DNA from 3 places in the Nonomuraea sp. NPDC050540 genome. Region 2 is predicted to be linked to each of the others. Evidence: riboswitches for the same ligand, from Rfam matches in the RefSeq annotation. Region 2 holds a riboswitch; each other region holds the start of a gene.
The links. A riboswitch is a leader RNA that binds a small molecule or an ion and turns the genes downstream of it on or off. The one in region 2 is predicted to bind cobalamin.
Positions count from the first base shown of each region.

Region 1: another riboswitch for cobalamin. It lies ahead of ACIBI5_RS43475 (ABC transporter substrate-binding protein); the one in region 2 lies ahead of ACIBI5_RS37890 ((2Fe-2S)-binding protein).
Region 3: another riboswitch for cobalamin. It lies ahead of cobN (cobaltochelatase subunit CobN); the one in region 2 lies ahead of ACIBI5_RS37890 ((2Fe-2S)-binding protein).

Region 1 is NZ_JBITHA010000018.1:174,129-177,395, reverse strand. Features, by position in the region: gene ACIBI5_RS43485 (fumarate reductase/succinate dehydrogenase flavoprotein subunit) at 1-348, shown strand, start outside; gene ACIBI5_RS43480 (PepSY domain-containing protein) at 376-987, opposite strand; cobalamin riboswitch at 1,114-1,236, shown strand; gene ACIBI5_RS43475 (ABC transporter substrate-binding protein) at 1,276-2,286, shown strand; gene ACIBI5_RS43470 (FecCD family ABC transporter permease) at 2,295-3,267, shown strand, end outside.
Region 2 is NZ_JBITHA010000014.1:137,362-140,628, forward strand. Features, by position in the region: gene ACIBI5_RS37885 (YcaO-like family protein) at 1-958, opposite strand, end outside; gene ACIBI5_RS37890 ((2Fe-2S)-binding protein) at 1,200-1,883, opposite strand; cobalamin riboswitch at 2,051-2,251, opposite strand; gene ACIBI5_RS37895 (ATP-binding cassette domain-containing protein) at 2,382-2,636, opposite strand; gene ACIBI5_RS37900 (hypothetical protein) at 2,859-3,260, opposite strand.
Region 3 is NZ_JBITHA010000011.1:63,969-67,235, forward strand. Features, by position in the region: gene ACIBI5_RS32945 (precorrin-2 C(20)-methyltransferase) at 1-107, opposite strand, end outside; gene ACIBI5_RS32950 (precorrin-8X methylmutase) at 107-727, opposite strand; gene ACIBI5_RS32955 (precorrin-3B synthase) at 724-1,824, opposite strand; cobalamin riboswitch at 1,816-2,021, shown strand; gene cobN (cobaltochelatase subunit CobN) at 2,052-3,267, shown strand, end outside.

The DNA.
Region 1 (3,267 bases), on a different contig from region 2:
CTGGAGACGCTGGCCGCCGACGCCGACCCGCTGGTCAGGGCCGCCGCCCTGGAGTCGTCGGCCGGTGCGGGCGGGCCGCTGGTGGCGGCGGCCGTACAGGCGATGGACGACCCGCGGTGGCAGGTGCGGGTGGGCGCGGCCCGCGCGCTCGCCGCCGCCGACCGCGCCAGTGCGCCGGCGCCGCTCGTGGCGGCGCTGTCGGACGAGAACCTCGACGTGCGCAAGGCGGCCGTGCTGGCACTGACCCGCTGGGCGGACACGGCCGAAGCGGGCGCGGCACTGGAGGCGGCGCTGGGCGATCCGGACGCGGACGTGCGCGCTTACGCGCGACGGGCGCTGGCCGGGTAGCGCCGCCTCCTCAGCCCGTCATGTGCGTCAGCCGGTCGATTCCGGCTCGGCCGACGGCGAGACCACGCTGCCGTCGTCCGCCTTGATCTTGACCTTCGCCTTGGTCCCGTCTGCGGCGGTCACGTCGGCCTCCCAGACCACCGTGCCGTTGTCCCTGTCCAGGGACAGCTCGGTGATCTTGCCGTCCGGGTACTCGCCGGCGACCTTCTCCGCGGCGTCGGAGTAGGTGGTCTTGGCCGCCTCGGCCTGCGCCTTGTGCTTGGCCTTCTCCGCGTCGTCGTCGGCCTCCGCCGACGGCGTGCCGACGACCTTCCAGGTCATCGCGTCGACCCGGACCTTGCTCTCGGCGCCGTCCGCGCCGATGACGGTGACCTTCCACACGCCCTCGTCGGAGTCCAGGCCGGTGACCGTGCCCTCCACGGCGGCCAGCGCGGCCTCGCCCGCCTTCTTGACGTCGTCGGCACCGGTACCGGCGTCCGGCGAGCCCATGTCGCTGGGATCGGCCGGCGGTGTGGCAGGACTCTGGACGGCGAGGCCGGCGGTGTTCTGGGCGCCCCCGGAACCGCAGGCCGTGATCGTGAACAGCGCGGCGGCGGCCGCGGCCGCGCGAATAGCGTGCTTCTTAGAATTTTCCCCCATGAGGTGCACGCTGCCCCGAATATCTCCTCGGCATTCCCGCAGGTCAGTAGATCATGAAGGCGTACGGCCTGGTTGGCAGCCCTCCGGATATGCCACGATAGATCCCGAAATAGGCGACGGCGGATCGAGGAAGCCGGTGTGAATCCGGCGCGGTCCCGCCACTGTGATCGGCGAGCGAGCCCCGACGAAGCCACTGCCCTTGCGGACGGGAAGGCCGGGGTGAGCGTTGACCCGAGAGCCAGGAGACTCACGCGGTCGCCACCTCACGACCTTGGGGCGGATCTCCCCATGAGAGGAACGGTGGACGGCATGCCCTTCCCCGCGAGCCCGCGCGCGCTCGTACCCCTGCTCGTCGCCTCGGCCCTGCTGGCCGGCTGTGCGAGCGCTCCCGCACCCGCCGCCGAACAGGCGGCCGGAGTCCCCGCGGGGTTCCCCGTCACCGTCGTCAGCTGCGGCGTCAGCACCACCTACGAGCGGCCGCCCCGCCGGGCCGTCGCGCTCAACCAGCACGCCACCGAGATCATGCTCGCGCTCGGGCTGGAGAAGTCGATGGCGGGCACCGCTTACCTCGATGACGCGATCTTGCCCGAGTACAAGGCCGCCTATGACCGGATCAAGGTACTGGCCAAGGAGTACCCCTCCTTCGAGGCGCTGCTCTCGGCCGAGCCGGACTTCGTCTACGGCGGCTTCGAGAGCGCCTTCGACGCCAAGGAGGGCCGCGGCCGGGACGTGCTGGCCAAGTCCGGCATCGACACCCACGTCAACTCCGAGGAATGCCCGAACGGCCCGGTCACCGCGGCCCAGGCCGAGGAGGAGATCCGTACCATCGGCCGCGTCTTCGGCGTCGGCGAGCGCGCGGAGCGGCAGATCGGCGCCATGCGGACCGTCCTGGACGGCGTTGCGAAAAAGCTCGGCGACGTCGAGCCGGCCAAGGTGTTCGTCTACGACTCCGGCGACAAGACCGCCTTCACCGCGGGCGGCGCCGGGATCGGCAACGAGATGATCAAACTGGCCGGCGGGGCCAACCTCTTCGCCGACCTGCCCAAGGCGTGGGGAAACGTCTCCTTCGAGCAGGTCGCCGAGCGCGCGCCCGAGGTCATCGTCATCTACGACTACGGCCAGACCACGGTCGAGGCCAAGAAGAAGTTCCTGCTGGCCAGCCCAGCGCTCAAGGACGTGCCCGCGATCAAGAAGCAGCGGTTCGCCGTGCTGCCCCTGTCGTCGGCGGTGCTCGGGGTGCGGGTGCCGGCCGGGGTGGAGGCGCTGGCCCGGCAGATCCATCCGGACCGGTTCAAGTGACGCGGGCGGTGCGGCGTGCGCCGTACCCGCTGATCCTCGCGGTGCTCGCCGCCGCGCTGCTGCTGGCCGCGACGGCGGGCGTCGCGGCGGGCTCGGTCGGCCTGCCGTTCGGGGAGGTCTGGTCGATCCTGCTGCACCGGCTCCGGCTGCCGCTGGGCGAGCCCACCTGGCCGGCCGTGCGCGAGACGATCGTCATGGACGTACGGCTGCCGCGGGTGCTGCTCTGCGCGGTCGTCGGCGCCGGGCTGTCGGTCTGCGGCATGGCCCTGCAGGCGCTGGTGCGCAACCCGCTGGCCGACCCGATGCTGCTCGGCGTCTCCTCCGGCGGCACCGTCGGCGCGGTCGCCGTGATGGTGCTCAACCTGTCGGTGTTCGGCGCGCTGACGCTGCCCCTGGCCGCCTTCGCCGGCGCCCTCCTCGCGCTCTTCCTCGTGTACGGCCTGGCCAGAGCGGGCGGCCGGATGACCACGATCCGGCTGGTGCTGGCCGGAGTCGCCACGGCCGAGGTGCTGTCGGCCGTGGCCAGCTTCCTCATCGTCACCTCCAACGACCCGCACAAGGCCGACTCGGCGCTGCGCTGGATGCTGGGCGGCCTGGCCGGCACCACCTGGGACCTGCTCTGGATCCCGGCGGCCGCCGTGCTGCTCGGCACCGCCGTGCTGCTGGGCGTCAGCCGTCCGCTCAACCTGCTGCTGGCGGGGGAGGAGGCCGCCGCCGCGCTCGGGCTGGACGTGCACCGCTTCCGCGGCGCGATGTTCGTGCTGGTGGCGCTGATGATCGGCGCGATCGTCGCGGTCAGCGGGTCGATCGGGTTCGTCGGGCTGATGATGCCGCACGTGGTCAGGCTGCTGGTCGGCGCCGACCACCGGCGGGCGCTGCCGGCCGCCGCGCTCATGGGCGCGGCCTTCCTGATCGCCGCCGACCTCGCCGCCCGCAGCCTCATCGCCCCCGAGGAGATCCCGATCGGCATCCTGACCGCGG
Region 2 (3,267 bases):
CTGCGGGGTGGCGCAACCGGTCGAGCGTCTCGCCCCGCAGGCGTTCATCCAGGTAGAGCTGGACGTGCAGGCGCACGTCGTTGACCGAACGCCAGCCGCGCCGCAGGTCGTCGAGGTAGCGGCGGTCGGCGCGGCGTGGCAGGTACGGTGGTCCGGGATCCAGGCGCAGCAGCACGCGGCCGGTCTCATAGGTGCCGATGGCCTCGGTGAACGCCTTGGCTGCGGCCTCCTCAGCGGTCTCCCGGCAGGCGCTGCCGAATCCCACGATCCCGCGCTCGCGGTCCTCGACGAAGACCCCGGCGACGATCGCCCCGAATTCCGATGGAATCTCCAGCGGCGTGACCGTCAGCCCGGACGTCGCCGCCTCGCCCAGCGCGGTGGCCAGCGGGCCCGTCTCGGGCACCGGGAGCGGGGCGGCTTCATGGCGGCCGGCCCACCAGAGCGTGACCGCGTCACGTTCCAGCACTTCACGCAGGGCCGCCCGCCTCGCCTGCTCCCGCGTCGGGCCGGCGGCGGTACCGGCCAGGACCGGGTAGTTGGTGTACGGCTCGCCGCGGCGTGGGCCGGTGAAGTAGTTGACGTAGACCAGCGAGGCGGGCACCAGGACCCGCTCCCCCGAGGTCAGGTCCTCGGCGGGCACCCAGGTGATCTCCAGTTCCCGGGTCATCGGGACGAACGGAAAGCCCTTGGCCGCGTACTGGGCGGGAGAATAGAGGGCGAAGTCCCGAGGGTCGAGTGCGGGTTCGGTCAGATCTCGGTGGGCGGCTCGGGTCAGGCCGCCGGGCACCTGGTTGGCGCAATGGCGCTCGATCGCCTCCCCGATCGCGGCCAGGCGAGCTGCGTCTTCGTCACCGAGGGCCGCGCCACCGGTCACCTCTGTCCCTTGAACAGCGGTGTACGAGACCATGCTGGCGACGACAGGGTGGCGTGGCCGGTCCCGGCGCACTTCGCGGATCATGAGCAAGACCTTCCTGGGTGTGCCGGGACCGGGAAATCAGGTCTTACTCGTCGTCGTCCTCACGCCACTCGAACGGCGAGTCCACCGCGGGGGTGTGGGACTTCAGGCAGGTCTGCGGGTCATCGGGTTCGGCGAAACCGTGGTGCGCCATGTGCGTCCTCCTTCGGCATTCTGCACAAGTGATGCAGTTGCGAACTCTTCGCAAGAACTTTAGGCACAGGCTCACCGGGATTTCAAGAATTCATTTGTCCAGCAGGGCGCAGTCCCCGCATTTATCGCCGTCCGGCACCCGGTAATAGAGACAGCACGTGGTGCGCCGGAACGCGAGTTCTGGAGAGGTGAGGGAGCCTTTCCCGGCCAGCCCGCCAGTGGCCAGCAGCAGGTTCACCAGCCGAGCGGCCCGGGGGGCGAGCTCCGGGCGGGCGGTTGCCACGGCACGTCCGGCTTCGGCGACGGCCGAGGCGGCGTTGCCATACAGGAGTCCGGGGGCGACTTTCACCCGCAGGCCGCGCGCGAACGGTTCGAGGTGGCGGCGCACCACCATGTCGTAGAGCAGGGCGGCGACCTGGCCTTCCGTCCCTGCATGCCATCCCGCGAGCGTGGGCAGCCGCAGGCGTGAGTCGTCGTCGGCGCGGTCGAGCCGGGTCAGGTCGGGGATGACTCCGCGGGTGAGCACGGCGCCCACGACAGGCGACCAGAGGCGCGCGGCGTGGCTCAGCTGGGCGATGGAGGCGCCGATGCGCAACTCGGCGGTGTCGTACCTGGCGGCGGTCGCCTCGACCAGATCGGTGAATCCGCGCGCGTAGTCGGCGCTCACGTCGTGCCATCCCGCGGGGTCGCCGCCAAGGTGCGGAGCGAAGAACGAACCGAATTCGGCGATTTCCTCGAGCGTGCTGCGGACGGACTCTTCCGACGCCGCTTCCATAACTCCAGGCTCCATTCTCAAAAAGGGCATGACTAAATGGCCGGACGGCAAATCCGGCAGTTTCTGGAGAGATCAGGGACTACTCACGGCGGGATCGAGCGGCCGACGGCACGCCATCGTTCTTCAGGCGCCATGGCCTGCTCCTCTCCGGGGAAATCCGCCCCAGGTCGTCGAGGAGGCGACCGCGTGAGTCTCCTGGCTCTCGGGTCGAGGCTCGTCCCCGCCTTCCCACCCCTCGGGGAAGGGTGGTGGCGTCGAGGGGATCCGCTCGCCGATCACAGTGGCGGGACCGCGCCGGAGTCACACCGGCTTCCTCAGTCCGCGCTCGCCTTTACCCGGCCATCATGACACGGATCCGGTCAGTTGGGCGGATATGAGGCGGGTGTAGGCGCCATCGCCGGTCAGGAGCCTCATGGGTGCCGGCCTCGGCGACGCGGCGGGATTCCCGTACCACGATGCGGTCGGCGGTCAGGATGGTGGACAGCCGGTGGGCGATGATCAGCGTGGTGCGGTCGGACGGACGGAGGACATGGCGGCCGCGACCTCCTGCTCGCTTTCGGTGTCGAGGCTGGAGACGGCTTCGTCCACGACGAGGATGGGCGCGTCCTTGAGGATGGCGCGGGCGATGGCGATGCGCTGGCGCCGGCCGCCGGACAGGCGGGTGCCGAACTCGTGGGCCTGGGCGGCCGTGGCGGCGGAGATGACGGACTGCGGCTGGGCGCCCTCGCCGCTTCGGCCGACAGGTCCGGGCATGCTGCTGCCTCACGGACTCGCGGTGCCGGCGCAGGATGGCGTCCGGGCCGACCACAAGCCGCAGCCTGTGCAGGACCGCGCGGGGCAGTGAGGTCAGGAGCTCCGCCGGGAAGAAGCGGTCCTCGGGAGCGAACCTCACCCGCGCACCGGCGCCGAGCTGCCGTTCCAAGACCATGACCTGGCCGGACGGGATTGTCGGCAGCCGCAGCGTTCGAGGACGGCTTACGAAATCGACGCCGCGTTGAGCGCGACGCCGAGGCTGGCCGCGGCGAGCATGAACGCGGCGGATGTTCCGACATACCGCTCCGGCTTGCTTCGGGACACCGCATTGGGGATGACGCTGAGCACGGCGAACCCGAACACCGCCCAGGTGCCGATACCCGCGACGGGGTCTGCCACCACGTCGATCCATCCGACACGGTCCACGACCACGACTGCGAACGCGACATAGAGCACCAGCGCGATACCGCTGCCAACCCGCAGTGGTCCCGGTAGGACCCGGTGCCGCCCACCCCATGCCAGGCTCCCCCATGGCGCGCCGCACACGAGGGCTAGTTGCAAGACCGACAGCAGCACGAGGACGACGATGAAGAGGACAACCAGGGCAGGCACCAGTTCGTTCATGAGATCG
Region 3 (3,267 bases), on a different contig from region 2:
TCCGGATCCCCAGGTCCGAGCCCCACCCCGAAAAGCCGCCCGGCGCCCGCCGCCCGCTCGCTGTCCGCCGCCGGCTCTCTGCCCGCCGCGCGCTCGTTGTGTTCCATCACTCCACCTCGCTGGCGATGGCGTTGACCGCCGCCGCCGTCATCGCGCTGCCGCCGCGCCTGCCGCGCACCACGAGGTGCTCAAGCCCGCTCTCGGCCAGCGCCTGCTTGGACTCGGCCGCGCCGATGAACCCCACGGGAATCCCCAGCACCGCCGCCGGTCTCGGCCCGCCCTCCGCGACGATCTCCAGCAGCCGGAACAGTGCCGTGGGCGCGTTGCCTATCGCCACGACGGAGCCGTCCAGCCGGTCGCGCCAGAACTCCAGCGCCGCCGCGCTGCGCGTGGTGCCGAGCTTCTCCGCCAGTTCGGCCACGCCGGGCGCGCCGAGCGTGCAGATCACCTCGTTGCCGGCGGGCAGCCTGCGCCTGGTCACGCCGGAGGCCACCATCATGGCGTCGCACAGGATCGGCGCCCCCGCCCCGAGCGCCGCGCGCGCGTCCCCGACCACGCGCGGCGACCAGCCGAGGTCGCCGACCAGGTCGGTCATCCCGCATGAGTGGATCATCCGCACCGCCACCTGGGCCACGTCGGCCGGGAGCCCGGACAGGTCCGTCTCGGCGCGGATGGTGGCGAACGAACGCCGGTAGATCTCGGCGCCGTCGCGTATGTAGTCGCTCACTTCTGCCTTTCTTGGTATCCGTCGCCGGTCGCGACCATCTCGACGACCCGGCCCTTGGGCAGGCCGCAGCGGCGCTCGCAGCCTGCCCAGTGCACGGGCAGTTCCGGGCGGCGCTCACGGGCGGCCACCCACTGGGCGGCGTCGTGCTGGACGTCGGCCAGGGACTTGGCGCAGCCGGGGCTGCCGGTGCACGCGCTCACCCCTGTCCAGGGGGAGTCCGGGTCGGTGACCAGGCCGGATCCGGTCAGGTCGGGTGCTTCGGCGAGGTCGAGGAGCACGACGGTACGCCAGGGCGTGAGCCGTACCGGGACATCGAGGTCGGCGAGCAGGCGCGCCTGGGCCGCGGTCAGGCGCCCGAGCGGGACCACGGCCTCCACCGCCACCCGCCCGTCCGGCAGCGCGACCACCCCGGCCCCGCGCGCCCGCACCGGGGAGGCCACCGCGGCGGCGGCGGCCTGGACGCGGGCGGCGCTGAGGCGGGCGGCGACGCGGGCGGGGCCGTCGGGGAGTTCGGCGACGCGCCAGGCGCCGCTGTCCGCGCGCTCGGCCAGGAAGGCTCGCGCGGCGGCCAGGAGGATGTCCACTCCGGCGCCGGGCGTCGAGAAGGGCGTACCGGCCAGCAGGATGCCGTCCTTGACCAGGGTGACGTCGGCGCCCAGCGAGGCGACGTCGCCGGTGCCGTCGTCCAGGGCGAACAGGAAGCGGCCGGGCAGGCCGGCCAAGGCGGGGTCGGCGCACAGGGCGTGGTCCAGCGCCTCCACGAGAGGGTGGGTGGCGAAGCCGGTCAGCCGCCCGCCGAGCGGCGAGGCGACGATGTTGCGCACCCGCTCGTGCGTCGGCGAGGGCAACAGGCCCACCGCGGCCATCCGGTCGGCGAAGACCGCCGGAGATTCCACCGCACGCACCTGGACGTTGGCGCGCGAGGTCAGCTCGATCCCGCTCGCGCCAAAGGCGGCCAGCTCACGCAGCTGAGCTGGGGTGATGGCACCGCCGGGCAGGCGGATCCTGGCCAGCGGGCCGTCCGCCGCGGCGTGCGTCTGTAGCGCTCCCGGACAGGCATCTGGGCGGAGACGTCCGGAAAAGTCGGCTATGGACACGATGAGGATGGTAACGCCAGTAGGCTCACCCTTAGGCGACGGCAATGGGAGGAAGCCGGTGAGAAACCGGCGCGGTCCCGCCACTGTGACCGGGAAGCGAACCCCACCACAGGCCACTGTCCAGCGATGGGCGGGAAGGCCGGGGTGAGCATGGATCCGGGAGCCAGGAGACTCCTGCCGTCGCGACACCTGCGAACGGGGCGAGGACCCCGAGGGAGGACTGCGGCGTGCCTGGCGTTCTGCTGCTCTCTACATCCGACACCGACCTGCTGAGCGCGCGCGCCAGCGGCGCTGACTACCGCCTGGGCAACCCCGCCAGGTTGCTCACCGACGACCTGCCCGCGCTCGTGGACGGCGTCGACCTGATCGTGGTCCGGCTGCTCGGCGGCCGCCGCGCGTGGGAGGAAGGCCTCGACGCGCTGCTCGCCGGCCCACGCCCGGTCGTCGTGCTCGGCGGCGAGCAGGCCCCCGACGCCGAGCTGATGGAACTGTCCACGGTGAGCGCGGGCGTCGTCGCCGAGGCGCACGCCTACCTCGCGCACGGCGGCCCCGCCAACCTCGCCGAGTTGCACGGCTTCCTGTCCGACACGGTCCTCCTGACCGGGTACGGCTTCGCCCCACCGGCCCCCATGCCCTCCTGGGGCCCGCTGGAGCGCGACTCCAAGGCCACCGAGGGCCCCGTGATCGGCGTCCTGTACTACCGGGCCCACCACGTGGCCGGCAACACCGCGTTCGTGGAGTCCCTGTGCCGGGCGATCGAGGAGTCGGGCGGCCGGCCGCTGCCGGTGTACTGCTCCTCGCTCAGAACGGCAGAACCGGCGCTCCTCGACGTCCTGCGCACCGCCGACGCCCTGGTCGTGACCGTCCTGGCGGCGGGCGGCTCCCGTCCGGCCACCGCGGGCGCGGGCGGCGACGACGAGGCGTGGGACGTCGGCGCGCTGGCCACCCTGGACGTCCCGATCCTGCAAGGACTCTGCCTGACCAGCGGCAAGAAGGAGTGGGAGGACAACGACGACGGCCTGTCCCCGCTCGACGCCGCCTCGCAGGTGGCCATCCCCGAGTTCGACGGCCGGATCATCACGGTGCCGTTCTCGTTCAAGGAGATCGACGAGGACGGCCTGACCGTCTACACGGCCGACCCCGAGCGAGCCCGCCGCGTGGCCGGGATCGCGGTGCGCCACGGCCTGCTCAGGCACACGCCGCCGGCCGAGCGGCGGCTCGTGGTCATGCTGTCGGCGTACCCGACCAAGCACTCCAGGGTCGGCAACGCGGTCGGCCTGGACACCCCCGCGAGCACGGTCGGGCTGCTGGCCAGGCTGGCCGAGGCCGGCTACGACCTCGGCGAAGGCTTCCCCGGGGTCGCCGAGCAGGACGGCGACGCGCTCATCCACGCGCTGATCGCCGCCGGCGGCCAGGACCAGGACTGGCTGACCGAGGAACACC